Regions from separate parts of the Bradyrhizobium sp. Kon56 genome, predicted to be linked through region 3. Evidence: predicted binding sites of a transcription regulator. Region 3 holds the regulator's gene; each other region holds the start of a gene.
The links. Region 3 encodes LexA, which represses DNA repair genes until DNA is damaged. Its sites were predicted from a motif close to TGTTCNNNNTGTGTTCNG; they were not measured.
Positions count from the first base shown of each region.

Region 1 (9,870 bases), on a different contig from region 3:
CACGTGCTGGGCGCGACATTGTCGCCGCTCGACGGCGTGGGCCCGCAGGACCTCACCATCGAGGCGCTGGTCGCGCGCGCGCATGAGGCGCAGGTGCATGAGGTCATCCTGGCGCTGAATGCCACCGTCGACGGCCAGACCACGGCACACTACATCACCGACCTGCTTCAGGACGCCAACGTAAAAGTAACCCGGCTCGCCCATGGTGTGCCGGTCGGCGGCGAGCTTGATTATCTCGATGAAGGTACGCTATCGGCCGCGATGCGGCAGCGCACCCTGTTCTAGCCATCCAGACTTACGGAACGGACGACATGACGAAACTTTTCGCCACACGATGGGCTTTGGTCGCGACGCTGACGATGCTGGCGACGCCGGCCATCTCCGCGCAACAGGACGACGGGGCTCCGCCGCCGTCGAAGCCCGGCAAGCCGATCAATGCCGGGGAGGTGCTGTCGGGCGAGCTGAACACGATGAAAGTGCGCGACGTCAAGAACGTCGGCAAGCGGGTTGCGACCTACCAGATCACCTCCGAGCCGCGCCGGCTGCCGCCGCCGAGCGGGCTGTGCAATCTCGAGACCGGACCCGAAACCTTCCAGCTCGTTCCCAGCGGCGATGCGCAGGCCGCACAGCTGAAGACGTTCGCCGGCAAGGAGATCTCGGTCAAGGTCGACGAGATCGCCTGCGCCAGCGATCCCGGCCAGATGAGCGAGGCCGTGATCACGAAATGGAGCCTGATCAAGAAGCAGTAGGGGGCGCCCCGTTTGCCCGCCACACATATAAGCGCATCTGTTTTTCGTCATGCCCGGGCTCGTCCCGGGCATCCACGTTCTTGGCGCCGCGTAGCAAGGCGTGGATGGCCGGGACAAGCCCGGCCATGACGACGTTGCGTTAAACCCGCACCGGCCCCAGCGCATCAAAATGCCCGCGCTTCTGCAACCAGGCCAGCAGCACCAGGCTCGGGATCGCCACCAGCATGCAGATCACGAAGAACAGCGGCCAGCCGGTGGTATCAGCCACGAAGCCGGCGCCTGACGAGAGATAGGTCCGCCCCACCGCGGCAAGCGCGGTGAGCAGCGCATATTGCGTCGCCGTGTGCAGCGGGTTCTGGCAGAGCGCCGAAAGATAGGCGACGAAGATCACCGTGCCGATGGCGCTGGTGAAGTTCTCACAGGTGATGGCGAAGGCGAGCGCCCATTGGCTGGTGCCGACGAAGGCCAGCCAGGAGAAGGAGAGGTTCGCGAGCGCCTGCACCACGCCGCCGATCCAGAGGCTGGTCGCGAGCGAATAGCGCCGCGCGACGAAGCCGCCGGCAAAGCCGCCGATCAGAGTCGCAGCAAGGCCCACGCCCTTCACGATCGCCGCATAGTCGTTGCGGGAGAAGCCGAGGTCGATCACGAACGGCGCGGTCATCGTGCCGGAGAAGGCGTCGGTGAACTTGAACAGCACGACGAAGGCGAGTGCCGCAAGCGCGTCCTTGCGCGTCAGGAATTCCGAGAAGGCGCCGATTGCCGCGTGCAGCACGCGCGCGAGCGCGGTCTGCGTCTGCGTCGCGGCTTCCGCCCGCAATGACTGCTCGGGCTCGGTCGCGACCAGCGCCGTCATCGTCCCGATCAGCACCATCGCCGCCATCACCACATAGCCCCACATCCAGGCGGACGTGCGGGTGATGCCGGTGCTCTCGAAGCCGGAGACGATGAACAGCGCGCCGGCGGTCGAGACCAGCATGCCGATGCGATAGGCCGCGACATAGGACGCCATGCCGGCGGCCTGCTCGCTCTCCGGCAGGCTCTCGACGCGGAAGGCGTCGACCACGATGTCCTGCGTCGACGAGGCCGTCGCCACCAGCAATGCGCCGAGCGCGACGTAGAACGGCGAGCGCGCGGGATCGGTCAGCGCCAGCAGCAGGATCGCTGCGATCAGCAGCAATTGCGAGAACAGCAGCCAGCCGCGGCGCCGCCCGAACGCGCGCGTGAACAGCGGCACATGCATCGCATCGACCAGCGGCGCCCACAGGAATTTCAGCGTGTAGGGCGTGCCGACCAGCGCAAACAGCCCGATGGTCTTGAGATCGACGCCGGATTCCCGCATCCACACCAGCAGCGTCGAGCCCGACAGCGCCAGCGGCAGCCCGGACGAGAAACCGAGGAACAGCACGATCAGCACCCGCGGCTGCAGGTAAACGGCAAGGCTGTCACGCCAGGAGGTGGGGGCCGTGCCGGGGCCGGCAGGGGAGGTCGCGTCGGGTGCGGTCATGGCAGGGTGTTAGCAGATTCTGAGAGCCACAAGTGAGGTGTCGTCGCCCGGCTTGACCGGGCGACCCAGTATTCCAGAGGCCGGAGTTATGGAGGGCCCGCGATCTCCGCATAGAGATCGTTCCAATCGGGATTATCCTTCTCGATCAGCGCAATCTTCCAGGCGCGCGTCCATTTTTCAGGCGCTTCTCGCGTTTTATCGCATTCTCGGGATCATCGAATTGCTCGAAATAGACTAGCTTCACAACGCCCTATTCCTTCGTGAAGCTCTCGACTAACTACAATTTGTGTTCGGCCACGCGGCGGATGAGATCGTTCGTTACGCCAATGTAGAGCGTGTCGCCCATCTTGCTGGCGAGAATGTACACGTAGTAGCAGCGCCCGCCCATCTGCCGTCTCTGGGATACTGGGTCGCCCGGTCAAGCCGGGCGACGACAGTGTGTTCTATATTCTACTCCCCCGCCTGGAGCTTCCTCGGGAACAACTCGGCAGCGCCGGTGGCCACGAGATGCGGGGCTTCGGGCGCATCGCTCTTGCTGAAATCGAGCTCTTCGATCCGCCCCGCGCGCTTCTCGATCTTGTCGGCGGAGATCAGGATCTGGCGGACGTCTTCGTTCGCGTCGGCAAAGTGCTTCTGCAATTTCAGCACGCGATCGCGCAGGCGGCCGAGGTCGTCGCCGAGCTTGATCACCTCGGTCTGGATCTGGTCGGCGGCATCGCGCATGCGCGCGTCCTTCATGATCTGCTGCATCACCTGGATTGCGAGCATCAAAAGCGACGGCGACACCAGCACGACGCGGGCGCGATACGCCTTCTGGATCACGTCGTCGAAACCGTCGTGGATCTCGGCGTAGACCGATTCCGACGGCACGAACATCAACGCCATTTCCTGGGTCTCGCCGGCGACGAGATATTTTTCGGCGATGTCGCTGACATGCTTCATCACGTCACCGCGCAGCCGCTGCGTGGCGATGCGCTTTTCCTCGTCGGTGCGCGCATCATGCAGCGCGGTCATCGCCTCCAGCGGAAATTTCGCGTCGATGCAGAGCGGACGCTGGTCGGGCAGGAACACGACGCAGTCCGGACGCTTGCCGGTCGAGAGCGTGAACTGGAACTCGTAGGCGCCCTTCGGCAGACCGTCCTGGACGATCGCTTCCATCCGCGCCTGACCGAAGGCGCCGCGCGACTGCTTGTTGGCGAGCACGTCGCGCAGGGTCGTCACCTGCGTGGTGAGGTCGGTGAGGTTCTTGTGCGCGCTGTCGATGATGCCGAGCCGCTCGTGCAGCGCGTGCAGGCTCTCCATGGTGTTGCGGGTCGAGTGCTCCATGGACTGGCCGACGCGGTGGGTCACCGAATCCAGCCGCTCGTTGACCGCGCGCGCCATGTCGGCCTGGCGGCCGGCCAGCGTCTGGGTCATGGCGTCGACTCGCCCCGCAGCCTCGCTCTGGGCGTGCAGCATCTGGCTGATGCGCTCCTCGAGCTCGTCGGCGCGGATGGCGTTGGCCATCGCGAGTTCCGCGCCGCGCCGCCCTGACCGCGCGATCACGACGGCAATCACGAGCAGCAGGATAAGGACCAGGGCGCCGAAGCCGATCAGCGCGTCCACGGTGCGCACCGGCCAGTCGCCAAGCATGAAAATGACCTCGTTCATGCCCCTGCTTCTAGCCGATTCGCTTCGAGACACGAACGAATAGCGAACATTTATGGTAAATGCTCTGTTAATTTTTATGGTTAACGAAACCTGAAGTTTTATGGTTAGCGGAGGGTTAACGGGGTTCCCGGCCGCATTGACCGCATCGAACGCGCGGCTTAAATCGCGGCCATGGCCCTCAGAGAAATCATCATCCTGCCCGACAAGCAGCTGCGTCTGGTCTCCAAGCCGATCGAGAAGGTCACGCCGGAGATCCGCAAGCTTGCCGACGACATGTTCGAGACCATGTACGACGCGCCCGGCATCGGGCTCGCGGCGATCCAGATCGCGCAGCCGTTGCGGCTGATCACCATGGACCTCGCCAAGCCCGACCAGGACGGCGAGACCAAGCCCGAGCCGCGCGTCTTCATCAATCCGGAAATCATCGCCTCTTCGGAGGACCTGTCGGTCTACGAGGAAGGCTGCCTGTCGATCCCCGAATATTACGAGGAGGTCGAGCGCCCTGCGAAGGTGCGGGTGCGCTATACCGATCTCGATGGAAAGGTGCACGAGGAGGACGCCGAAGGCCTCTACGCCACCTGCATCCAGCACGAGATCGACCATCTCAACGGCGTGCTGTTCGTCGACTATCTGTCAAAGCTTAAGCGCGACCGCGTGCTGAAGAAGTTCGAGAAAGCCGCCAAGCGCGCGGAGTGAGGTTCTCTGTCGATGCCCCTCCGCCTGATCTTCATGGGCACGCCCGATTTCTCCGTGCCGACGCTGCTCGAGCTCGTCGCGCATGGCCACGAGATCGCGGCCGTGTACACGCGCGCGCCGAAGCCCGGCGGACGGCGCGGGCTGCAATTGCAGCCGACCCCGGTGGAAGAGGCTGCGCGAAAGCTCGGTGTGCCCGTGCTGACGCCGAAGACTTTGAAAACGCCGGAGGGGCTGGAAGAATTTCGCGCCTTTGACGCCGATGCGGCCGTCGTCGTCGCCTATGGCATGATCCTGCCGCAGGCGATCCTCGATGCGCCGAAGCTCGGCTGCTACAACCTGCACGCCTCGCTGCTGCCACGCTGGCGCGGTGCCGCTCCCATCAACCGCGCCATCATGGCCGGCGATGCCGAGAGCGGCGTGATGGTGATGAAGATGGATGTTGGCCTCGACACCGGCGACGTCGCCATGGCGGAACGGCTCGCGATCACGGACAACATGACCGCGCTCGATCTGCACGATCGTCTGTCGCGGCTCGGTGCCGATCTGATGGTGCGCGCCATGGCCGCGCTGGCGCGCGGCGGGCTCCAGCTCGAGCAGCAGAGCGAGGACGGCGTCACCTATGCCGCCAAGATCGACAAGGCCGAAGCGCGGATCGACTGGACCAGGCCCGCTCGCGAGGTGCTGCGCCATATCCACGGCCTGTCGCCGTTTCCCGGCGCCTGGGCCGAACTTGAGAATGCGCGGGTCAAGATCCTGCGCTGCGAGCTGGCGAAAGGCACGGGCGCACCCGGTGAGGTGCTCGACGATCACCTCACCATCGCCTGCGGCGAGGGCGCAATCCGTCTGATCGAGCTCCAGCGCGAAGGCAAGGCACGCATGCAGGCCGCGGACTTCCTGCGCGGCGTGCCGTTGAAGACCGGCGCCAAATTCACCTGACGCTGTCATACCCCGCGAAGGCGGGGTATCCAGTACGCCGAGGCGTCTCGGTCGAACGGATAGGCTGCGGAGTACTGGATCGCCCGGTCGAGCCGGGCGATGACAGCGAAACTGGACAAGATGCCCCGCTACAAGCTCACCATCGAATATGACGGCGCGCCGTTCTTCGGCTGGCAGGTGCAGGAGACGCTGCCCTCGGTGCAAGGGGCGCTGGAGGCTGCCGTCAAGGCGATGACCGGCGCGGATGCGCGCGTGCACGGCGCCGGGCGCACCGATGCCGGCGTGCATGCGCGCGGCCAGGTCGCGCATGTCGATGTCGCGAAGCAGTTTCCGCCAGGCCGTTTTCGCGACGGCTTGAATGCGCATCTGCGCCCGCATCCTGTCGCGGTGCTCGAAGCGGATATCGTGCCTGATAGTTTCGAGGCGCGCTTTTCGGCCATCAAGCGCCACTACCGCTACCGTATCGTCAACACTCGCGCCAATCTCGCACTCGATGCCGGCCACGCCTGGCGCGTGCCGCGCCGGCTCGACGCCGATGCGATGCATGCGGCGGCACAACGCCTGCTCGGCAAGCACGATTTCACCACCTTCCGCGACACCGAGTGCCAGGCCAGGTCGCCGGAGAAGACGCTCGATCAGCTCGACGTGCTGCGCGACGGGCGCGAGATCACCATAGTCACCTCGGCGCGCTCATTCCTGCACAGCCAGGTGCGTTCGATGGTGGGGTCGCTGATGTGGGTCGGCGAAGGCCGCTGGACCGCCGATGATCTCTCCGCAGCGCTCGCCGCACGCAACCGCGCCGCCTGCGGCATCGTCGCCCCGCCGGACGGGCTGTATCTGATGCAGGTGGATTACTGATGGGGTGAGGGCGCGTACTCTCGCTACATCCCCCACTGTCATGCCCCGGCTTGACCGGGGCATCCAGTACGCCGTGGCCTCTCGGCTCAGTCACTGTCGTCTCTGGAATACTGGATCGCCCGATCAAGTCGGGCGATGACAGCGGAGTGGGCAGGCGGAAGAGCCTACCCAAAATACCTCGCCAAAATCCCGCGATACACCTTGGTCAACCGCTCCAGATCCTGAACTGGCACGCGTTCGTCGATTTGGTGCATGGTCTGGCCGACCAGGCCGAATTCGATCACCGGGCAATAGCTTGAGATGAAGCGCGCATCCGAGGTGCCGCCTGAGGTCGACAGCTCTGGCTTGCGGCCCGTCACTTCCTCGATCGCGGACACCGCGAGTTCGGTGAACGGGCCGGGCTTGGTCACGAACACGTTCGAGTTCGAGGGCTCCCAGACGATGCGGGCGCGAATGCGGTTGCCGCAGGCTTTTGTCAGCCGCGTCTCGACCAGCTCGCGCAGGCTCGCCTGGGTGTGGTTGTCGTTGTAGCGGATGTTGAATTTTGCGCGGGCCTGGCCCGGGATGACGTTGTTGGCGGTGTTGCCGACGTCGACCGAGGTGAATTCGAGGTTGGAGGCCTGGAACTGCGCGCTACCATGGTCGAGCGGCTCGTCCGAGATGGCCACGATCAGCCGCGCGATATCAGGCACCGGATTGGCGGCGCGGTGCGGATAGGCGACATGGCCCTGCACGCCGTCGACATACAGCGTGCCGGATTGCGAGCCGCGGCGGCCGACCTTGATGGTGTCGCCGAGGGTCTCGACATTGGAGGGCTCGCCGAGCACGCAATGGTCGAATTTTTCGCCGCGCTCGGCCGCCCACTTCAACAGCTTGATGGTGCCATTGATGGAGACGTCTTCCTCGTCGCCGGTGATCAGGAAGGAGATCGAACCTTTGCCGTCGCTGCGCGGCTTGCCGTCGTTCGCGGCAAGATGCTCCAGCACCGCGGCGACCGAGCAGGCGATGCCGCCCTTCATGTCGACCGCGCCGCGGCCGTGCAGAAAGCCGTCCTTCACCTCGCCGGAGAACGCGCCGACGCTCCAGGCGCTCTCGTCGCCAGGCGGCACCACGTCGGTGTGGCCGGCAAAGGTGATGTGCGGCCCGTCAGTGCCGATCCGCGCATAGAGATTGTCGACGTCGGCGGTGCCGGGCTCGCTGAAGGTCACGCGGTGGCATGTGAAGCCTGCCGCATTGAGGGCCTGTTCGAGCACGCCCAGCGCACCGGCATCGGCCGGGGTTACCGAGGGGCAGCGGATGAGATCGCGGGCAATCGAGAGAGCATCGGTCATGCGCCCCGCTTAACATGCATGCCGCCGGGTGGGCTAGCACTGGGCGGGACAAATTCGATCTCGCTCTGCTGGTCCCAGCTTTTCGTCGAAGGTGCGGGCGCGGAGCCATCTTCAAGGACGGCCAGTGGATCGGGGCCGAACCGGTTGTCGCCCGAGGTGCCGGGCACAATGAATATTTCCACGAGGCCCCAAAACCACGGAATGTGCACGGTCCAGGCGACGGCAAGAACCCAGTTTGAATTGGTGGGCAGCAGGTCCGAGAACTGGTCGAACAACGCAGGCACGACGAAGAACGGAACCAGCCACCAGCCGCTCCGGTCGCGATCGTGCAGCCGCTTGGTCGCGGTTGCGAGATAGATCCACAGGAATAGCAAAGTGCCGAACACTTTGAGGATGAGGGTCGCGCGATCGGCCGTAGCCAGCTGACGATAGGCCCTGGGATCGACCACGTTGAAGATGTCGTCGACACCGAAATCGAAGTCGACATTGAAGTTGAAGGCGAAAGTTGCCGCCCCGTTCAGCACCTTGAGGGCCTGGTCGATCATCCCGAGCATGCAGGCCAGCATCATGACGATCAGCAGCGCCTGCCACAGCAGCGCGCGGTTGATGCGGCCGTCGAAGCGGAAGAGATACCAGATCCAGTCCATGCCAAAGGCTCCGGGCGGGAAAGGTCGCCCGGATGTTGGTCGCGATGGGGGGAGGGCGGGTTCGATGGACCCTCGGTGTCGTACAGCCGCTGGTGCCGCGAATCAGTCCCGCAGCAGCTCGTTGATGCTGGTTTTGGAGCGCGTGCGCTCGTCGACGCGCTTGACGATGACGGCGCAGGCGGTGCTCGGGCCGATCTGGCCGTTCTTCATGGGCTTGCCGGGCAGCGCGCCGGGAACGACGACCGAAAATTCCGGCACCTCGCCGATGAAGATCTCGCCGGTCTCGCGATCGACGATCTTGGTCGACGCCCCCAGGAACACGCCCATCGACAGCACCGCGCCCTTGCGCACGATCACGCCCTCGGCGACCTCGGAGCGCGCGCCGATAAAGCAATCGTCCTCGATGATCACGGGCTCGGCCTGCAGCGGCTCGAGCACGCCGCCGATGCCGACGCCGCCGGAGATGTGCACGCGCTTGCCGATCTGCGCGCAGGAGCCGACGGTCGACCAGGTGTCGATCATGGTGGATTCATCGACGTAGGCGCCGAGATTGACGAAGGACGGCATCAGCACGACGTTGCGGGCGATGAAGGCGGAGCGGCGCACGATGGAGCCGGGGACGGCACGGAAACCGGCATCGCGAAAGCGGTTCTCGCCCCAGCCGTCGAACTTCGAGGGCACCTTGTCCCACCAGGCCGCCTTGCCGGGGCCGCCGGAAATGGCGCCCATGTCGTTGAGGCGGAACGAGAGCAGCACCGCCTTCTTCAGCCATTGATTGACCTTCCACTTGCCGTCGGCCCCGCGCTCGGCAACGCGGGCCTCTCCCTTGTCCAGAATCTCCAGCGCGTGATCCACGGCCTCGCGGACCTCGCCCCTGGTCGAGGTCGAGACGCCGTCGCGCGCCTCGAAGGCGCCGTTGATGGTGGATTCGAGGACGGACAGGGACATTTGGCGATCCTTGAGCAGCATTTGCGGGGAATTTGGATCGCTTTTTCGGGACTTGGAGCGAGAGAGTCAAGAACGCAGTCGGCCATGTCCCGGCGCGTTCGGACGCGCCCGGGACATGGCCCGGGATATGGCCGGCCGCTATTTTGATGTGCCCGCGAGATCGATGCCGTTCACGATACCCTCGCAGAGGCCGGCGAGCTCATTTCCGAGTTCGGTCAATGCCGGTGAACGGTAGCGCGCGAAGGCCATAGCCGGATCAAGCCATCGCAGTTCGGCTTGACCGTCTGGAAAGCCGATCACGGCGAACTTAAGGGGGGCCTCGAGCAGCGCCGCGCTATCGGCGGTCAGCAGCCGCGACATCAGGCGTGGGTGGAAAAACAGGACCTGACGCGCGGGGCCGATGGCGAAGCCGCCACGACTGAGCAGCATTTGCGGGTCGATCTCGTGCAGGATCCAGAGGTCTGCCGCAATGATTCCCTGCTTCAAGCGGGTGACCACCTCTTCGACGGTCAACGAAGAGGTGACCGACCGGTGAAACGAGCTTGCGGCCG
Region 1 covers NZ_JBVVOU010000010.1:76,111-85,980, reverse strand. Annotated here, with positions in the region: gene recR (recombination mediator RecR) at 1-285, shown strand, start outside; gene AC0L3B_RS18130 (hypothetical protein) at 312-749, shown strand; gene AC0L3B_RS18125 (AmpG family muropeptide MFS transporter) at 889-2,253, opposite strand; partial or broken gene AC0L3B_RS18120 (GIY-YIG nuclease family protein) at 2,340-2,641, opposite strand; gene AC0L3B_RS18115 (DNA recombination protein RmuC) at 2,704-3,903, opposite strand; gene def (peptide deformylase) at 4,075-4,599, shown strand; gene fmt (methionyl-tRNA formyltransferase) at 4,612-5,535, shown strand; gene truA (tRNA pseudouridine(38-40) synthase TruA) at 5,656-6,393, shown strand; gene dapE (succinyl-diaminopimelate desuccinylase) at 6,558-7,724, opposite strand; gene AC0L3B_RS18090 (DUF805 domain-containing protein) at 7,721-8,371, opposite strand; gene dapD (2,3,4,5-tetrahydropyridine-2,6-dicarboxylate N-succinyltransferase) at 8,474-9,319, opposite strand; gene AC0L3B_RS18080 (DUF302 domain-containing protein) at 9,458-9,870, opposite strand, start outside.
Region 1: a site for LexA is predicted at 3,935-3,952, ahead of AC0L3B_RS18115 (DNA recombination protein RmuC). Genes of this name have one in related genera too.

Region 2 (9,870 bases), on a different contig from region 3:
GAGCAGCGCGGCCAGCGCACGCCCGGCCGGCTTGAGCAGGCCGGGGAAATAGAGGTGATAGGCGCCGAAGCGGACGCCGTATTTGCGCAAGGTCGCGCGCGAGGGCTGGTCGAGATCCTTCAGCTCGTTGGCGATCTTCGGGCGCTCCAGCACGCCGAGCGCCTCGACGAGCTGATAGGCGATGCCGCGGGCGATGCCGGTGACGTCCTCGGCCTTGCTGAGCTCGAACAGCGGCCCGAGCAGCTTTTCGATATGCGTCTTGAGCCAGAGCTCAAGCCGCGCCTGCACCTTGTCGCGGGGGGCGCCCGTGAGGCGTTCGTCGGAGATGATGCGGATGCGCGGATGCAGCGCTTCCTCTGCGGCAGACAGCCGCGCCACGGCGTCGCCGGTCCAGCGGATGATGCCTTCCGAGGTCAGCACGAACTGCTCGTCCGGCGCATTGCCCAGTTTTTCGGCGCGCGCGTTGATCTCGCCGGCGAGCACGGCCTGCGCTGCAGCCTGCAACGCTTTCGCATCGGAGCCGGCTTCCGCCGCATCCGGTGCAAAGGTGAAGCCATCGAGGCGGCCGATGACATGGCCTTCGACGATGACTTCGCCGGTCTTGCCGATTTCCGTATTCAAGCTCGTGTTCTCCCGCAGGCGGCGCATCAATACACTGGTCCGGCGATCAACGAAACGCTCAGTCAAGCGTTCATGGAGCGCATCCGATAATTTATTTTCGACCTCGCGGGCGATCCCCTGCCAGCGTTCGGGGTCTTTCAGCCAGTCAGGGCGGTTGGCGACGAAGGTCCAGGTGCGAATCTGTGCGATCCGGGCCGACAGCGTGTCGATATCGCCGTCGACGCGGTCGGCCTGGTCGATCTGGGTCCTGAACCAGGCGTCGGGGATGCATCCCTTCCGCATCAGGAAGCCGTACAGCGTCGTCACCAGCTCGGCATGGGCGGCCGGCGACAGCTTTCGATAATCCGGGACCTGGCAGGCCTCCCACAGCCGTTCCACCGCATCCTTGCCATGCGCGACATCGCGCACCTCGGCGTCGCGGGCGGCGTGGTCGAGCACGCGCATGTCCTCGGCAATCGGCGCGCGCGTCAGCGCCTCGTGGCCGGGGGCCAGGTTCAGCGAGACCTGGAGCGCGCCGAGGGACGCAAAATCCAGCTTCGAATTGCGCCATTGCAAAACCTTCACGGGATCGAAGGTGTGGTTCTGCAGCGCATTGACGAGCTCGGGCTCGAACGGCGCGCAGCGACCGGTGGTGCCGAAGGTGCCGTTGCGGGTGGCGCGGCCGGCGCGGCCGGCGATCTGGGCGAATTCGGACGGCGTCAGGCGGCGGAACTGGTAGCCGTCGTACTTGCGGTCGGAGGCAAAGGCGACGTGGTCGACGTCGAGATTGAGGCCCATGCCGACGGCGTCGGTGGCGACGAGGTAATCGACCTCGCCGTTCTGGAACATCGCGACCTGCGCGTTGCGGGTGCGCGGCGACAGCGAACCCAGCACCACGGCGGCGCCGCCATGCTGGCGGCGGATCAGCTCGGCGATGGCGTAGACCTCGTCGGCCGAGAAGGCGACGATGGCGGTGCGGCGCGGCTGCCGCGTGATCTTGCGGTCGCCGGCGAATTCCAGCTGCGACAAACGCGGCCGCGTGATCATGGAGACGCCCGGCAGCAGCCGCTCGATGATCGGACGCATGGTCGCAGCGCCCAAGAGCAGCGTCTCGTCGCGGCCGCGGCGGTTGAGGATGCGATCGGTGAAGACGTGGCCGCGTTCCAGATCAGACGCGATCTGCACCTCGTCGACGGCGAGGAACGAGACGTCGAGATCCCGCGGCATCGCCTCGACGGTCGAGACCCAGTAGCGCGGCGCTTTCGGCTTGATCTTCTCCTCGCCGGTCACGAGCGCGACGGCGTCGGGGCCGACCCTTGCTGCGATCTTATTGTAGACCTCGCGCGCGAGCAGGCGCAGCGGCAGCCCGATCATGCCCGAGGGATGCGCGAGCATCCGCTCGATGGCGAGATGGGTCTTGCCGGTGTTGGTGGGACCAAGCACCGCAGTGACGCCGGCGCCGGGAAGCCGCTCGGAAGCGAAGGGGGAGGAGGAAAAAGGCATCTGGGGGATTAGGTAATGGCGATTGGGGCGAATGTCAGTGCTGTTTTGGGGCGGTGGCGCGAAGGGCTCGCCTCACACGCTGCTGTCCTCGCCCGGCTCGACCGGACGATCCAGTATTCCAGAGGCGGCGCAGATCAAACCGAGAGGGCGCGGCGCACTGGATGCCCCGGTCAAGCCGGGGCATGACGGCGGAGAATGCGGCGCCCCTTCCCAGATCCCGCGCAACTGTCTCACTTTGCGACGCTTTTCCCGTTGGCTTTAAGCTTCGGAACGAGTTGAGAACGAATCGCGGCCGAATCGCTGACTCCCTCTTGAGTCCTGTTCCGTTCACGCAAGATGTCGCGGGAGGCTTATGGGTTCGCACTAGATGGAGTTTTGGCCCGCCGCACAAGCGACGTTTCGATGGCGGAATCGTTAAAGCTGGGGACGGCGCGGAGTCGAATCAGAATCGGGGAGGAGTCAAATGGATTCCCGCATCCCGACCCCCCTCCAAACAAAAGTGCGAAAACAACCCCATGCACAGTAGGGATGTTGTTGAAATCATTGATGTTTATTTTCACCAAAAGGGAGGTCCGTAGCCCGCATGGAGCGGAGCGCAATGCGGGGGCCGAAGCAAAGAACCCCGGATTACGCTGCGCTCCATCCGGGCTACGGCAGCGGGGCTACGGCACCCAGCCCTACTGCGTCTTCGCGACCTTGGGCGGCTGGGCGCTGGTGATGAAGGAGGTCGCTTCCAGCATGGCCGGCCCGAGCGGGGTCGGCACTTTCAGCCAGAACGGGACCAGGATGCGCGTTCCGGCGATCGGCGCGAACGCGACCTCGATGTTGCGCTGGGCGGCGAGATATTTGATCACCGGACGGTCGGGGATGTAGCCGGCGATGGGCACGAAATACAGCGAGCAGACCACGACCTGGCCGTGGTAGCCCTTCTCCGCCTTGACGTTTTCCATGCGCTTGAAATCGAGCTTGAGCTCGTAGCGCATGCGGCCGTCGAACACGGCGGCGCTGCCGTGGCAGGCGTCCGCCGACAGCACCTCGCCGCTGCCGGATACACGCACCAGCGAGGCCGTCATCGGGTCCCAGACGCCGCGGCGATGCGCATCGGTGACGACGATGCGGTCGGGATCGACCGGCGGCTCCGGCACGATGGCAAAATCCTTCACATTGCCCTTGTCGAGCGTGATGCGGATCTCTTCGGTCTTCTTCGAGGTGGTGGTGGAGGCCTGGTAGCCGGTCGCGACCAGCGCGCCGTTGACGACGCGGCCCTGCGAGGCGCCGGTGCCCGACCCGCCCGCGAACGATTTCAAAAGCCCCGAGGTGCCGCCGGAGGCCGCGGCCGCGAACACATCGTCCTGGATGTCGATATTCCAGGCGCCCTTGCCGACGGGAATGCCCGCCAGCGTCGCCTCGTATTGCGCCTCGAGCTTGCCCTGCGCCGCCGCGGGCTCCGCCGCCCACGCCAACACCAGCCCGCCAAGGGCCGCCATGACCCAGCGGCCGGCAGGGCGCGGATGGCTTACGCGCGGATTCCTTGCGCGCCGCTCCGCTGAGCGCAGGCAGGGCGCAAGATGAGGCGTTGTGAGCACGAAACAATCCAATCGGGGCGCGAACGGTTGTTACTTAAGCCAAATAGCGCGCCAAGCAATGCGTCCGGGCCTGTCGGCGGCCGGAACTCCACTGGACTTTTCGGGCGCGAATACGCCCTTTATGTGATGGTAAGGCGCGATAATCATTGCCGTTTTGGTGATCGGGGTGGGGCTGTAAAGCGCACCTCACCCCGCCACCTCCACCGCTGTCATGCCCCGGCTTGACCGGGGCATCCAGTACGCCGCGGCCCCTCTGGTCAGCCGTACCGCCTCTGGAATACTGGATCGCCCGGTCCCGGCTCCGCCAAGGCTACGCCGAGGCCCACACGGGTGCTCGGCCCGCCGAAGCTTCAGCGAAGGCGGCGAGCCGGGCGATGACAGCTAGCTTGGAGCACGAAACCCGCCCCAAAACCTTGACGTCCCGCCGCTTCCCCCCTATACGTCCGCCCGCTCCCTGCAAGGACAGAGATTTGCCCGTGGCGCCCCGAATGGCGGCCGCACATCGTTGGGAAAGATTGAGGATTTTGCCATGTCTCGCCGCTGCGAATTGACGGCCAAGGGCCCCCAGGTCGGCCACACGGTCAGCCACTCCAACATCAAGACCAAGCGCCGCTTCCTGCCGAACCTGGTCAACGTGACCTTCATCAGCGAAGCGCTGGGCCGCAACGTGCGCCTGCGCGTCTCCACCAACGCGATCAAGAGCGTCGACCACAATGGCGGCCTCGATCCCTTCCTGCTCAAGGCCAAGGCCGCCGTGCTGTCGCCGCGCGCCCTCGAGCTGAAGCGCGCCATCCAGAAGAAGGTCGGCCCGACCCCCGCGCCGGCGAAGAAGGCGAGCTAAGAGTTATCGGAATGGGCGGAGGCTTGCGTCGCGAGGCGTAGGCTAAGCCGGAAGAGTTTGCGTGACGGCCGGATCGGAAGATCCGGCCGTTTTTGTTTTTGCGGTTGAAATGTCTATGTCGCCGCATCGCTTGGAGTAGGTTACGCTAAGATCATCAATTGACACGACTTTTTGGGAGCCTCTCAACGACAGCCGCATCGTCCTTCGCGCGCGGCTTAGATCGAGGTAGCTTTTGAGTGAGCACTCGCCGAGCGGAAGCACATCATCCTAATGCATAGTTACCAAAAACAAACGGTTGCCGTGCAGAATCAGACCGACGAGCGCGTCGAAGGTGAACGACAAACCTTTCTTCGTGTCGCGGAGATTGTGTTGAGCAAGTCTCGTGTCCCACTTAGCGCTGGTGAGATTGTTGATCGAGGAGTCGAGCAAGGACTCTTTGGCGACCACACAATGGGTCGCACACCTCAGAAATCCATGCAGGCTCGGCTTAGCATGGACATCTTACACAGAAAGTCTGACTCACGATTTGTTCGAACTGGTCGCGGGCGCTTTATCCTTCGCGCTTCCCTAGGAGCACCATTAAGTGAGCCGGACATTGCGCCCGGCGAAGTTCCGTCTGAATACGTAGCCGAGCGCCGTGTACTAAATACGCCGCACGAAGAAGTTCTGTGCGTTCCAGAATCTGCATATCGCGATGTCCTGACCTTTCAAGGTATAGACACCGATACATCCTCCATACTGGGGCAGCTTCTTAGCGAAAAAACTACCACCTACCTCGGGCGAGCTGAGGCTGAGGTCAACAACGACGCGAAGCAATTCATAACGTACGTCTTGGTTCAATGTGGTCAGCGCCTGCTGTTCTTCAAGCGATCCTATCTCAGCCGAGCAGCCGAATTTCTAAGAGGATCGAAGTGCATTGGCTTCGGTGGCCACGTTAGCGCCGCTGATCTCGACATGCTTTCGCGAGCCGACTTTGGTTTGTCAGCTTGTGGACGCAGAGAGCTCGCGGAAGAACTTTTTTTGCCAGATCGAACCAGACGAAAACGCAAGGTCTCGGCTGAGGCAAGTCTTACGGATAAACCTACTATCGATCTCTTTCAAAGCGTCCCACTAGAGTGTTTGGGAGTTCTGAATGACGACTCTTCGGAGGTCGGAAGGCGGCACGTTGCCATTGTTTACCGTGCATGGCTTCCCGATTGGAACACAGCCAAGAAGCTGCAGAAGGGCGATTCATCGATCAAAGGCCTGGGATGGATCGATCTTTCAAAGGACAAGGTCGACATAACCGATTTCGAGTATTGGTCGCAGCTATGTTTGCGACGCTTTTATCCGTCCACTCTCTTCACGCGAGCAAGACTCGAAATCGTAAATAACTCTCGCTTTGCGACCGACCGCATCTTAGTTGTCGCGGGCCGAATTGGATCGGGGAAGTCGGAGACCGCCAATTACCTCAGCCAACGCTTACAATGCTCTTTGATCAAGACTGGGGAGTTGGTTCGCACGCTAATGGAATCACCTCCAATTGCGGAGATTGGACGAGAGGAATTTCAAACTCGAGCATACGAATTCATCAGTGCGGAAGGCGGCACTAAGAAGTTGGCTGACGCCATCGCGAGCCAAATCGCGCACGAAGGTGGCAATCGTACGATTGTCGATGGAATTCGAAATCTCGACACCTTCGAGCACTTAGAAAGAAAGTGCGCTGGCGGGATCGGACTACTCTTTGTACAGACCCCACCGGATCTCGCGTTCGACATGTATCGCGCCAGAGAGGCAGGAACGCTGAAATTCAGCTATCGCGATTTTCTTAAGGTATACGACGCCCCAGTAGAGGGGGAGATCTCAAGCCTAGGCCGCCGAGCAAACGCCTACATCTACAACTCTTTTGGGATGGAAGCCTTTCGGCGAACGCTAGACGAGCTATTGCCGCAAATGCGTTCATAGCGCTGGAAATAAAGACGGTTCAGCGGCCAAGCGATACGTCATGAATGCCTTGAGGGCCTTAATTGATTGCGATACGAGGAGCTTTTCCCCGAGACCTGAATGATCGTTCTTCACGATCTCCGCATAGGTCCGGCCGCCGAAGCCGTCAGGACAAAAAATGGTGTCCCAGTAGAACTCTCTAATTCCTCTTGGAGAATTACTCAAAGCGCCTTGGGTCTCGCCAACAAAGGTGTGGACGTTCAAACCGTCACAATAGCCAACCACAGCTCGCGCGATCGCTCTAGTGGTGAGCGTCGAACAAGCCGCCACAAACTGCTCGGGAGCAAGAGAGTCCCACATCGGCTGAGTAAGTCCACCCGGAAACGACTTATCCCCGAAGCCTTCCAGAACGAGCCCTGCATGCTCAACAATGCAGGGGATCTGAATCTGTCGATACGCAGATTCAACTTTGAACTTAACCATAGACTCGAGATCGCATAATAGCGGCTCCGTTGTTGCGATCTTCCTAAAGCGGATATCGAAGAGCTCACCCAGCTTCTTGCCGGTATACTCAAGCTCGATCGTGTCCTTCGCTAGTGCCCATTCCTCCTTCTTGTAATCACTCCAGGAGCAATACGCGATTTGTATGGGAGAGGAGCTCATCACTAGATTCTCATCTCATGAAGCACTTCAGCGACGTTCTTTGATATATCTTCCGCCCCAACGGGTATGACATCGATGTTGCGCTCATTGAAGAGGCGCCGCTCGAATTCCGACGGCTCTGGCAGAACTATGTATGCTCTTCTCCCACTCGAAGAGTTTGGCAGATCGGAAAATAAGCGATTCACGATGTGAAATAAGTAATTCACATTCGGATCGCGGAAGCTGTATCCGATAAACAGAACGGCTCTACCAAGTATGTCGCCCCGCAACTTGAAGTCCATTGGACTCTCCAATCGCATCCGCTCCATGTATTGCGATTCGGAGACCACCATCTGTTGAGGACTATTGAAGTCGCCGTGAAATTTGACGACTTCGATCACGGACCTATCATGCGCAATTGTGTGTTCGCCGGATACGATGTGTGTATTTCGTCCGCTCTTCTTTAGAGCTCGTTCGATAAAATCGTCATAATTTGTTGTATAGTAGAGGCTGCAACGATCCAGTTGAACCAACTCTGAATGCACCGGCGAGGCAAGAATGTCTGCATCCGTCGCTTCGGCGAATTGTAGCGAAAGCCAATTCGTTAGCGGTGCGAGCTCGCGGTTCAAAATCTTGAAGTACTCCAAGATTTGGAGGTCACTTCCCCGCATCCGTAGCAAATTTTCGTCATTACAGCCAATCAGCTTCGCTGCTTGGTCCACCATCGCTTCCCAGGAGGGCCCCCTCTTGGTTCCTCCGTCCCAGGTAACTGACATTGACGCTCCTGCGCCGACGAACGGGACGACGCGCCTATCGCGGTACAATCTTCGAAGATCGGGGGGGCAGGTCATCGGACCTTCTTCACTACTAAGCGAGTAAGACTGTGAAAATGCGGGATGTTGTTATGGGGATGCGTCTCGTGAATGATCGAGTCAGACTCAGCCAAGACCGTGTGGCCTTCGTATTGCTCAACATAAAACGAATGAGCCAGTAGAGTTGGCGAAAAGTTCGGATGGGCGGATAAATCATGGGGCCCATCATTGAATGAAACAAGGAAGTGATACCCGCCAAGCCGTGTCCTCAGTAGCGCCGTTTGGATCAGTGAGGATATCTCTTCAGACGAACTAAGGCAGTGCGCTAAGCCATAGAGCACAATCACATCGAATAATTCATCTCTAGTCAGATAAGCTCTTCCATCTAAGACGAGCCATTCAATTCGCGGGTCTGGAAACGAGCGCTGACCATTTTCTATAGCCTTCGCGGAGCAATCAACTGCTGTTACGCTTGCGCCGCATTGAGCAAATGCGGCGGCGTTCTTCCCTTCCCCGCAACCTAAGTCGAGCACGCGAATTCCACGTACGTCCGGATGCTCTTCGAGAAACGATTTTACCAAAGAGCCGGGGGACCTCCCCCAAAAACAATCACTCGACGAATAGCCTTCATCGTAACCGCCGCTGTCTCTTGTCATTTGCCTGCAATATGAATTTTAATCGCAGCAGATAGCTTAAGGATACTAGCGGACCAACGCAATCAGCGGTTGATAGAGAAAAAACCCGTGCCCTGTGCACGGCGGAGGTCGAGATCGCGCAGGCGAGCTCCTTGGGTCCGTCCTGCATCGAGACTGGGCGACGTGGCGTCGATCTAATTATTCAGAATTGTCGGCCCATCACTTGCCGCCGAAAACGACTGCCACCCCGTAGTGCTACTAGCTAAGCCAAGGTTCTATTGATCTCCCGCAGTGGTTGCGCTTCTGTGCAACTTTCCGGGGGGATTCTTCTAATGCGTAATTTGGGCCTGGCGGTCCTTGCGGCCGCACTTGCTGGCTGTGCGTCGTCTTCATCTGACATATCGGCGGCTTACGTCTCGCCGGTGCAGTATCAGCAGTACAATTGCCAGCAGCTCGCGCTTGAGGCGCAGTCGGTATCCGCTAGAGCTGCGACCCTCTCCGGCTGCAAGACAGCCAGCGCACCAAGGATCAGGTCGCGACGGGCGTTGCCGTCGTTGTGTTCTGGCCCGCAGCGTTTCTGGTCGGAGGCGACAAACAAGCTGCGGCCGAACTTGCGCAAATGAAGGGACAATTGATCGCGGTCGAACAGGCCTCGATCGCAAAGAAGTGTAACATCCAATTCCAGAACAAGCCCCAGGAGCCGCCGAAGTAGGCGTCCCTACCCCCGAAAATCAATGCTCCGCAGCACGATCCCCGGCGGCGTGCCTTCGAACTCCGTCGCCTGATATTTGCGTCCGGTGCAGGCTTCGATGCGTTCGCGCAGGCGCGTGAACTGCTCTTCGCGCTCGCTCGGCCTGGCGCGCGGGCCACGCTCGAGGTCGTCCATGGCGGAGGTCGAGATCGCGCAGGCGATCTCCTTACTGCCGTCCTGCATCGAGAACTGGACGATGCCGCGGTCCTGGTCGTGGGCGATGAAGCGGCTAGTGGTGAGCGTCATGGGGTACTCCTTTTGCGTCCGCGTCGTGCCGGACTTGCGCAATTGCGCACTGGGGGCGGCGCCGGTCGGCGTTGCCGAAGCAGGCTGTGGCACGAGGGTGCACAACAACTGACTTCGGTGGTTATGGGTCCCGGCTCCGTGCGCAATTGCGCACTCGGCCGGGACGACGCCGGTGGTCGCGCGCGTTGCCTCGCCGATCAGCCGTCGCCGTTGAGCCTTGCGAAATCGTCGAACAGCGCGGCCACCAGCGCGCGGTGGCGGGTGTCCTCGCTGGGCAGGCTCGCAGCATAGAGGTTGAGCAGATGGCGGGCCTTCACGGCGGCCTCCGGCC
Region 2 covers NZ_JBVVOU010000010.1:158,070-167,939, forward strand. Annotated here, with positions in the region: gene AC0L3B_RS18515 (helicase-related protein) at 1-2,103, opposite strand, end outside; gene AC0L3B_RS18520 (DUF3108 domain-containing protein) at 2,781-3,590, opposite strand; gene rpmB (50S ribosomal protein L28) at 4,219-4,530, shown strand; gene AC0L3B_RS18530 (HTH domain-containing protein) at 4,801-6,474, shown strand; gene AC0L3B_RS18535 (non-canonical purine NTP pyrophosphatase) at 6,469-7,116, opposite strand; gene AC0L3B_RS18540 (SIR2 family NAD-dependent protein deacylase) at 7,119-7,871, opposite strand; gene AC0L3B_RS18545 (class I SAM-dependent methyltransferase) at 7,943-8,563, opposite strand; gene AC0L3B_RS18550 (DUF1488 family protein) at 9,261-9,539, opposite strand; gene AC0L3B_RS18555 (hypothetical protein) at 9,737-9,870, opposite strand, start outside.
Region 2: a site for LexA is predicted at 2,370-2,387, ahead of AC0L3B_RS18515 (helicase-related protein). Genes of this name have one in related genera too.

Region 3 (9,870 bases):
TCGGTCCAGGCCTTGTCGTTCATGTAGCGCGAGTGCGGATCGAGCGAGGTCACCATGCCGGTGATCGCGCCTTCGATCAGCTTGGCATTGTCAGGCTTCTCGACATAGCTCGCCTTCACCCGCTCGAACACTTCGCCGAACAGATTGAGCTTGGAATAGGCGTCATCCGCGCTCGCTGCCGCCCGTGCCGCCCATACGCCGCCGTGCGGACTGGCTACCAAAAGGGTCAGACACGCTCCGGTGAGCGCGCCCAGTGGAAACAGCAGGGTTTTCCGCATGGATAGGCTGGCCTTTTTGCTTCGCGGTTCGGTGGGGCTGGGAGCCGCCATGCAAATGGCGATCCAGCCTGCTTCTCACAATACCATTCTGGTTTCTTCAAGGCCGGGATGCCACGCCGGCGGGTACACCGTAAAAATCGGTTGGTCCGGACCCAAACTTTCGGCAACGTTGCAGGACCGGTTCGTGCGCCGCGGGGGTCGGCCGGCCGGCCCGCGCCTCGCAGCCATGCCATTTTAGGATGGTTTTGGCGCCCCGGACGGGTTAGGCGATCAGGGAAGGCTTCAAATTCTCGGGAGGATAACAATGAACGAAGCACCCCGCATCCAACCGGAAAGGAACGTCGAGCTCGGCGCTAGCACCGAGCCGTTCCAGAATCTGCATGAATTCATCCGGAAAGCCCGCGCCAACCTCAACCAGAATGCATGGGACTATATCGTCGGCGCGGCCGAGACCGAGACCACGATGCGTCGCAACCGCATGGCGCTGGACGAGATCGCTTTCCGCCCGCGCGTGCTGCGCGATGTTCGCAAGGTTACAGGTTCGGTCGAACAGTTCGGCCGCAAGATGCGCCTGCCCGTGGTCCTCGCCCCGGTCGGCGCGCTCGAGATCTTCGATCCGGATGGTGCGGCGAGCGTGGCACGCGCCTGCGGCACTTTCGGTGCGGCGCACATGCTCAGTTCGGTGTCCGAGCCCGGCCTAGAAAAGACCGCCGAAGCTGCGTCCGACGCGCTGCGGCTCTACCAGCTCTATGTGCGCGGCGATGACGCCTTCGTCGCCGACGTCGTCAGCCGGGCCGAGAAGAACGCCTACGCCGCCTTCTGCCTGACCGTCGACACCGCCCACTACAGCCGCCGCGAACGTGACATCGCCAAGCGCTACGTTCGCGAGAGCCGCTTGCGCGCCACCGGGGGCGATTACCAGAAGGGTCTGGAGTGGCGGACGGTGAAGATGATCAAGGACAAGTTCAAGATCCCGCTGATCCTCAAGGGCATCGCGACGCCAGAGGACGCGCTGATCGCGATCGATCACGGCGTCGAATGGATCTACGTCTCCAACCATGGCGGCCGTCAGCTCGATCACGGTCGCGGCGCCATGCACGTGCTGCCCGAGATCGTCGACGCCGTGAACGGCCGCGCCAAGATCATGGTCGATGGCGGTGTCTGTCGCGGCACCGACATCGTCAAGGCGATCGCGGCGGGCGCCGACCTCGTCGGCATCGGCCGGCTGCAATGCTGGGCGCTGGCGGCGGCCGGCGAAGCCGGCGTGGCGCGCATGCTGGAACTGCTCGAGGACGAAGTGCTGCGCTGCCTCGGCCTCTTGGGTGCGACCTCGTTCGCCGAGGTCAACAAATCCTGCCTGCACCAGGCGACCGCAACCAACGCGCCGAGTGTGTTCAGCGCGTTTCCGCTGTTCGACCACGAGCCGTATCGATACTGAGTGAAAGGACGCAGGTGACATCGCTCTCTCCCGGCAGCGCGGATGCGCTCCTGTTCGATCTCGGCCGCGTCGTGCTCGATATCGATTTCTCCAAGGCGATCGCCTGCTGGGCGGGACATGCCGGCTGCAAGCCCGAAGCCATCGTCGCGCGCTATGTGCGGGACAGCGAAGCCTATCGGTTGCACGAGATGGGGAAGATCAGCGATGAGGACTATTTCGCCTCATTGCGAGCCTCGCTCGGAATCGGCATTTCGGATGCGCAGTTCCTGGAAGGCTGGAACGCGATTTTCGCCGGCGAAATGCCTGACATCGCCGAGCTGCTGCCGCGCGCAGCGAAACAGATGCCGCTCTATGCTTTCTCCAACACCAACCGGCCGCACGTGGACCATTTCTCGAGGGAATATGCCGACCTCCTCGGCCATTTCCGCGAGCTGTATTTGTCGTCCAGCATCGGCCTGCGCAAACCGGATGCGGAGGCCTTCGACCACGTCGTTGCGGCGATCGGCGTGCCCGCCGGGCGCATCGTGTTCTTCGACGATCTTGCCGAAAACATCGAGGGAGCGCGCGCGCGCGGCTTGACGGCGGTGCATGTGACCTCGCCGCGTGACGTCGGGAACGCATTGAAGGCATTGGGCATTTGACGACGGTCCGTTGTCGCGAAACCCACGACGGCACGGCCCGACGGACCAATTTTGAAAAATTGAGGAACCGGATCACTTTGTACATTTTTATACAGAGTTCCGGGAACGGAATACCGCCTTCCGGACTCTTAGAGTCCGTTGGGACTTCTACGGACGGATGCATCATCGTGCTGGGCAAAACCTACCTCACCAAGCAGGCCTCTCTTCTTCTTGAATTCGCGAGGACAACTTCAGATTCGGACCTTTCCGCCAAGCTTGTGAGCAAGGCCGCCGACCTGAAATCCCAAGCCGACCCGCTGCCCGACAAGGATCAGGGATCCAAGGCGCCCGACGTAACTCCCGGGCAGGCAGGGAGCTGATCGATTCAGGCCATGGCGCGTTCTCGCCTTGCCATGATTTTCGTCGCTTCCATGACCACTCTCCTGCCGATCTGTGACCTCCTTCGGATCATGCCGCGACGCGCTTGATCCTGCCTTCCGGAACAATGTGAAGGGGCGGGATGACTGTGCCTGCTCAGCCGCTTTTGCCTCTGCGCCTGCGCTCGGCTAGAAGACGTGCGGAACATTCGCCCGAACGTGCCGAGCAGGAGTTTTCGCCGTGGCCTTGATGCCGGTTTCTGACGCGCTTGCCGCGGTGCTGGCGGGTGCAGAGCCGCTGCCGGAAGAAATGATTTCCCTCGACGAGGCCTACCATCGCGTGCTCGCGCGTGACGTCGTGGCGCGGCGCACGCAGCCGCCGCAAGCGATGTCGGCGATGGACGGCTACGCGGTGCGCGCGGCCGACGCCGCGACGATCGATTCGGAGCTCACCGTCATCGGCGAAGTCGCAGCGGGCCGACCGTTCGAGGGAACGGTCGGAGCCGGCGAGGCCGTGCGGATCTTCACCGGCGGCGTCGTTCCCTTTGGCGCGGACGCCGTCGTGATCCAGGAGGACACGGTCGCCGCCGGCAAGCGGATCACGATCAAGGAAGCCGCAATCGCCGGCCGGCACATCCGCCCCGCCGGCGTCGATTTCCGCGAGGGCGACGTGCTCCTGCGCAAGGGAAGCCGTTTGACCGAGCGAGACCTCGCGCTCGCCGCCGGGATGAATCATCCGCACCTTGCCGTTGTCAGGCGTCCGAAAGTCGCGATTCTCGCCACCGGCGACGAGCTGGTGATGCCGGGCACCACGCCCGGCCACGGCCAGATCGTCTATTCCAACGGCTACGCCCTGCACGCGCTCGCCCGCAGCGAGGGCGCCGAGACCATCGACCTCGGTATTGCCGCCGACACGCTGGAGGCGACCACCGCCGGCATCCGCCGCGCCCGCGAGAGCGGCGCCGACGTCCTGATCACGACCGGCGGCGCATCGGTCGGCGACCACGATCTGGTCCAGCAGGCACTGCGGGACGAAGGCATCGCGATGGCGTTCTGGAAGATCGCGATGCGGCCAGGCAAGCCAATGATGCACGGGCGACTCGGCGCAATGGGTGTGATCGGCCTGCCGGGCAATCCCGTATCGTCCTACGTGTGCGCTTTCCTGTTCATGGTGCCGCTGATTCGCGCCCTGTCGGGCCGTTCAGTGATTCACCATCGCCGTGAACGCGCCGTGCTCGGCCGCGACGTCGGCGCCAACGACCAGCGCGAGGACTATCTGCGCGCGCATCTTGAGGAGCGTGACGATGGCACACGCGTCGTTGTTCCCGTCAATCATCAGGACTCTTCGCTGCTTGCGAATCTCGCTGCAGCACAGGTACTTCTCGTCCGCGCACCATTCGCGCCGAAGGCCGAAGCAGGCACGGCTTGCGAAGTGTTGCGGCTCCCCGTCTGAGCGCCCCCGCAACGCGCGTTCCGCGCACTTTGCTCTGTTCACGGTAAATTAAGCAGTTGCGGAACATGTATCGAACATATAGTGTCTGTTCATGATTTGTTTCGAGCATGCAGCGGCTTATGGCCGAATTCAGCGTCTCGGAATCGGACGACATCAACCGGGGGACTTTGGTCGAGATGTTAACGCGCAAACAATACGAGCTTCTGCGGTTCATCAGTGAACGTCTGAAGGAAAGCGGCGTGCCGCCCTCCTTCGACGAGATGAAGGATGCGCTCGATCTGCGCTCGAAGTCGGGCATCCATCGCCTGATCACGGCGCTCGAGGAGCGTGGCTTCATCCGACGCCTGCCCAACCGCGCCCGTGCGATTGAAGTCATCAAGCTGCCGGAGCTCCAGGCAGCCGCTGGCAGCCGCCGCGGCTTCACGCCGAGCGTCATCGAGGGCAATCTCGGCAAGGTGCGTGCGAGCGCGAGCCTGCCCGCTGACGAGGGCGAACGTCCCGTCGCGGTGCCGGTGATGGGCCGCATCGCGGCCGGCACGCCGATCGAGGCGTTGCAGACCCGCAGCCATACTATCAGCGTACCGCCTGACATGCTCGGCTCGGGCGAGCATTACGCGCTGGAAGTGCGCGGCGACTCGATGGTCGAAGCCGGCATTCTCGACGGCGACATGGCCCTGATCCAGCGCAACGAGAGCGCCGATACCGGCGACATCGTGGTGGCGCTGATCGACGACGAGGAAGCGACGCTGAAGCGCTTCCGCCGTCGCGGCGCCTCGATCGCGCTCGAGCCCGCCAACGCGGCCTATGAGGTCCGCATCCTGCCGCCCAACCGGGTGAAGATTCAGGGCAAGCTGATCGGGCTTTACCGGAAGTACTGATACCGGGAGTCTTTCTATCGGCAGTACTTCATATCGGAAGCACTTCATGCCGGAGGTGCTTGGCGCCTCGCGCGCTTCCGATCGGCATCGCCGGTCAGAGATTGGAGCGGATCATCGTCCGCTCCGGCTGGATAGCCTTTCTGGTTCTGCACAGACTATCCGGCCCCTCCTCCAACGCTGGCTCCTCGCCACGCCGACGAAGCAGCACCGCTTCAAGCAGCACCGCTTCAAGCAGCACCGCTTCGCGGCTCGGTTGTTCGAGGAAACAGCGACCAGCGGTCAAGTTCGGCCGTTGCAGCCAAGTTGGCAATGTTCGCGTACGCGCCTCCCGAATGCATCGCGGCGAGCTTTGTTCCTATTGAATTCGGGAAAGATAATGTGATCGCGGCTTGCGGAAGCCAGCCGCAGATTTGCCCACAACCAAGCAGAGCGTTCGTGCTTCCACTCTGATAGAGGCCTGCGCCTCGATAAGAGACGCGGGTTGCTATCCCAGCATGAGGAGCACCCGATGTGTGACTACAGCCTACATGCCGTCGCGTCGCGCCCCGCCGAAGTCGGCGAGACGATCGTCACGACAAGCTTCCGCGGCACCTCGACGCGCGGCTTCGCCTCTGCAGCCGATCCGTCTGTTGCCGTCTGCCTGCTGCCGGGGACGGAGCTCGCCTTCGCCGACGACGTCCGCTACGACAATCGCTGGATCTGGACGCGCACCATCAATTCCCGCGTGGGCAAGTTCGGCAAGATCGATCCGCACGTTCCCGACCGCCATCATGATGCGATCGAATTCCCCGACGGCAAATACGTGCTGGTGACGCAGCTCGTCGAAGGCCAGCGCGCGACGGTGCTGCAACTGCCGGTGACTCAGTCGGTCACCGAGCGCGAGCACAAGGCGCAGATCACCGCCGACAGGCAGCCGACCGTCACGCACCTGCCGATCGGCTGACAGAGCCGCCCTCCGGCTACGAAGTCGGAGGTCAGGATTAAATCGCCATCGCCGGCCGTGGCCGGCGAGATGGTGTGGTTTGCACCCCGCTAATCCGAACGGACGCACCGAACCACTGCGTTGCTCCGCACCATCAGATCAATCGACGGCTTGCAGGTCGGTGTCCGCCGGCGTTGCGTCCTTGATGCGAGGCGCGGTCGACTTTGGCGCGAGGCTGCCGTCGAAATCACCCTCGCCGGCGCCGGCCGGCAACCAGGGGCGGCTCGTGCCTCTCGCCCTCACTGCCTGAACCACAAAACCGTCACCACGCTGCGTCAGCGCCAGCGCGCTCTGGCTGGCGAGCCGCTGCCGATCGACCACCATCGCCGCGCAATCAGGCGGTGCGGGACGAGTCGTCACCACCAGCGCGGCCCGACTGCAATCGTCCGCGAGAGCGTCGACGCGCAGTGCCAGCGCGACCAGCCTCCCGTCGGCCAGTGGCGTCACGCAGCCGGATTCGTCGCAGGACACGCCATCGGCAAGCGAGGCTCTGCCCGCATCGCGCGGATCGGCGTCGGCAGCGAGCCATTCCTTGAGCAGAAAGCTGTCCTTGTTCGTCCTGATCAGGTGCAGATATCCGTCCCTGCCCCGCACCGCGACGCTGGCGCCATCCCCGGCAATCAGGATGTCGGGCTGCCGCGCCGACAGTCCCCAGAGGATCGCTGCCAGCAGCACCAGGGCGCCGGACCAGCGCAGCGGCGTGCGCAACAAGCCGAGCACAATGATTCCCAGGCTCGCCGCGATCAGCGGCGCGATCCCGAACGCCGGGATGCGGCCCACCGCGCCCGGCAAGGCCGCGACCCAGCGCGAGACCGCGACCATCCACTCGATGCCAATCCCCATCAGCCACCAGAACACGCTGTCCAGCCCGAACGGCGCAGCAAGCAGCCCCAACAGCCCCGCCGGCATCACCAGCGCAGAGACCACCGGCATCGCGCCGAGATTGGCGAGCACGCCGAACGGCGTGACACGGTGGAAATGAAAGGCGGCATAGGGCGTCGTCGCAAGTCCCGCAATCAGCGAAGCCATGAACAGCATCGCAATCTCGCGCCCACCCCACATCGCAATGCGCGCAGTCGCCGAATTGTCCGGCGAGGCAAACAAATTGGGCATGCCGATCTGCACCAGTGCGACCAAGCCGAGCGTTGCCGCAAACGACATCTGAAAACTCGGATGCACCAGCGCTTCCGGCGCGACCGCCAGCACGATCAGCGCAGCCACAGCAAGCGTGCGGAAGGTGATGGCGCGGCGATCGACCATCACCGCGATCAGCACCACCGCCGTCATGAAGAACGACCTTTGCGTGGCGACCTCCGCGCCCGACAGCAGCAGGTAGAACGCAGCGGCGACCAGCGCGGCGGCGGCCGACCATTTCTTGATGGCGAAGCCGGCCGCCAATCCGGGGATCAGAGCGAGCAGCGCGCGCACCGCGAAGAACACGACGCCGGCAACGACGGCCATGTGATAACCGGAGATCGAGAGCACGTGGCCGAGGCCGGAGATGAACATCGCATCGTTGACGGGCGTGGTGATCGCATCGCGCCGCCCGGTGAGCAGCGCGGTCGCGATCGCCCGATTGTCGCCGTCGAGCGTCGCCCGGATGCGGGCATCGATCGCATCGCGCAGGCCTTGCATGAAGGCCGCGTAACGCAGCCGTAAGCCGCCGGTCTCAGGCGGCGACGCCACCGTGATGGCGCCCATCGCGAAGCCGGAGGCGCCGATGCCCTGGAAGAACATGTCACGCGAAAAGTCGTAGCTGCCGGGCCGCACCGGCGCGAGTGGCGGCATCAGCCGTGCCTTCAGCTGAACGAAGCTACCGACCTCCGGCGCGGTGCCCTTGCGGACCGACAGGCGCACGCGCTCGAGCCTGACGTCGCTGCGCTGCGCCTCCATCGCCGTGACGCGCAGCACGAAACGATCGGTACGCTCGCGGATGTCGCGAGCCTCGACGAAGCCCGACAACGACACCGAATAGAGCGCCCTTGCCAGCACCGGGTGGGCGATGCGCGCCGTCTTCCAGGTTGCGACGGCAAAGCCGGCCGCGACCGCCGCGATCATGATGGCCGGGGCGAACAGCCGGCTCCGCCGCAACAGAGCCGCGCCAAGCAGGAGCGCGATGGCGGTCGTGGCAACGACCCACAGCACCGGCTCATGATCGGCAGAGAAATAAAGCGCGATGCCGCAGCCAAACGCGACGGGCACCCACGGCAACAGCCGCCCGGCGCCCGCCTCGGCGCGCAGCCAGGCGCGGAGGGTCTCGGCCAGCGATGTCCAGAGGTCGAGGCCTGCAGGCGCGAGGCCGCCCGCGGACGCGGCGCGGCCCGCGGGCCACGTCCCCGCGATCCCCTGCGATCGTACCGGCCGGCCCGGCTCCGCCATTCCCTGCACTCGATGATACGCAACGAAGCCAGAAGCTACCGGAACGTGCAGGTGGGCGGATAGCGGTACGGATCAGGAACGAAGGGGCGCGGCCGCTACTTTTCCTCTTCCATCGTCACGGCCACATCCGCCTTGGCCGACAGCCTGACCTTGTTGCCCTCGATATCGGCGACGAGGCCCTTGTCGATGAAGTGATGATGGCCCTTGTGGCTGCCCTCGCCGCTGTCCTTCTTGGTCAGCTTGATGCGATTGCCTTCGACCTTGTCGACGGTGCCGATGTGGACGCCGTCGGCGCCGATCACTTCCATATGCTCTGCGATGTTCTGCATGGTGGGTTCCTTGTTGGACCCACCCCAACGCGCGGGGAGCACGTTCGTTCTCTCACGAGAATGACGAAGCCGTGTGCCCGCTCGTCAGATCAGCGGCGCCTGCGACGAAGCATGGTGATTGACGATCTTCCACTCGCCGTCCTCGCGCATGATGACCCAGCTCATCTTGACCGAGAAATCGGGGCGTTCGCCGGCGAGATCGAACGAGATGGTCGCGGCCATATTGATCAGATCAGGACCTGCCTGCGCCGCCGTCACCTCGGAAAACACCGCGCTCGGCTTGCGCCAGCGCGGCAGGCCGTTGAAATAGTCTGCGACGCCGGCCCTGCCCCGGTAGAGCTTTGGGTTGGAGCCGAAGAAGAAGGCATTCCTCGCATAGAGCGATGAGAGCGCGGCCGCATCGAGCGTGGCGAAGCCGGCGCGCCATTTCGCGATGATGCCGGAAACGATAGCGTCGGCTTCGTTGCTCATTGTGGTCTCGCAGCTCTTTTCAGCCTTTGGCAACTTCCTTCGCGAACGTGTCGCGCAGACCGATAGTCCTGGAAAATACCGGTCTGTCGGACGTCGGGTCCTTGTCGCGCACGAAATAGCCCTGGCGCTCGAACTGCATCGGCTCGGTCGAATTGCTTTCCGCGACCGATGCCTCGACGCGGGCATTAGCGAGAATTTCCAGTGACTGCGGATTGAGGTCGGCGGCGAAGTTCGAGGCGTCCGGGCTCGGTTTGGCAAACAGCTGATTGTAGATGCGGATTTCCGCGGGCACGGAAGTCGCCGCCGGCAGCCAGTGCATGGTGGCCTTGACCTTGCGGCCATCGGGCGCGTTGCCGCCCTTGGTCGCGGGATCGTAGGTGCAGCGCAGCTCCACCACCTCGCCGGCATCGTTCTTGATCACGCCGGTGCACTTGACGAAATAGGCGTAGCGCAGCCGCACTTCGTTGCCCGGCGACAGACGGAAGAACTTTTTCGGCGGGTTCTCCATGAAGTCGTCCTGCTCGATATAGAGCTCACGACCGAACGTGATCTTGCGGGTGCCGGCGGAGGGATCATCCGGATGGTTGATCGCCTCGAGCTCCTCGGTCTGCCCCTCGGGATAATTCTCGATCACGACCTTGAGCGGCTTAAGCACCGCCATGCGC
Region 3 covers NZ_JBVVOU010000016.1:59,123-68,992, reverse strand. Annotated here, with positions in the region: gene AC0L3B_RS23935 (S41 family peptidase) at 1-278, opposite strand, end outside; gene AC0L3B_RS23930 (alpha-hydroxy acid oxidase) at 583-1,716, shown strand; gene AC0L3B_RS23925 (HAD family hydrolase) at 1,731-2,357, shown strand; gene AC0L3B_RS23920 (hypothetical protein) at 2,525-2,716, shown strand; gene AC0L3B_RS23915 (molybdopterin molybdotransferase MoeA) at 2,955-4,166, shown strand; gene lexA (transcriptional repressor LexA) at 4,343-5,044, shown strand; gene AC0L3B_RS23905 (hypothetical protein) at 5,553-5,987, shown strand; gene AC0L3B_RS23900 (ComEC/Rec2 family competence protein) at 6,126-8,405, opposite strand; gene AC0L3B_RS23895 (DUF2171 domain-containing protein) at 8,501-8,734, opposite strand; gene AC0L3B_RS23890 (nuclear transport factor 2 family protein) at 8,819-9,205, opposite strand; gene AC0L3B_RS23885 (glutamine--tRNA ligase/YqeY domain fusion protein) at 9,225-9,870, opposite strand, start outside.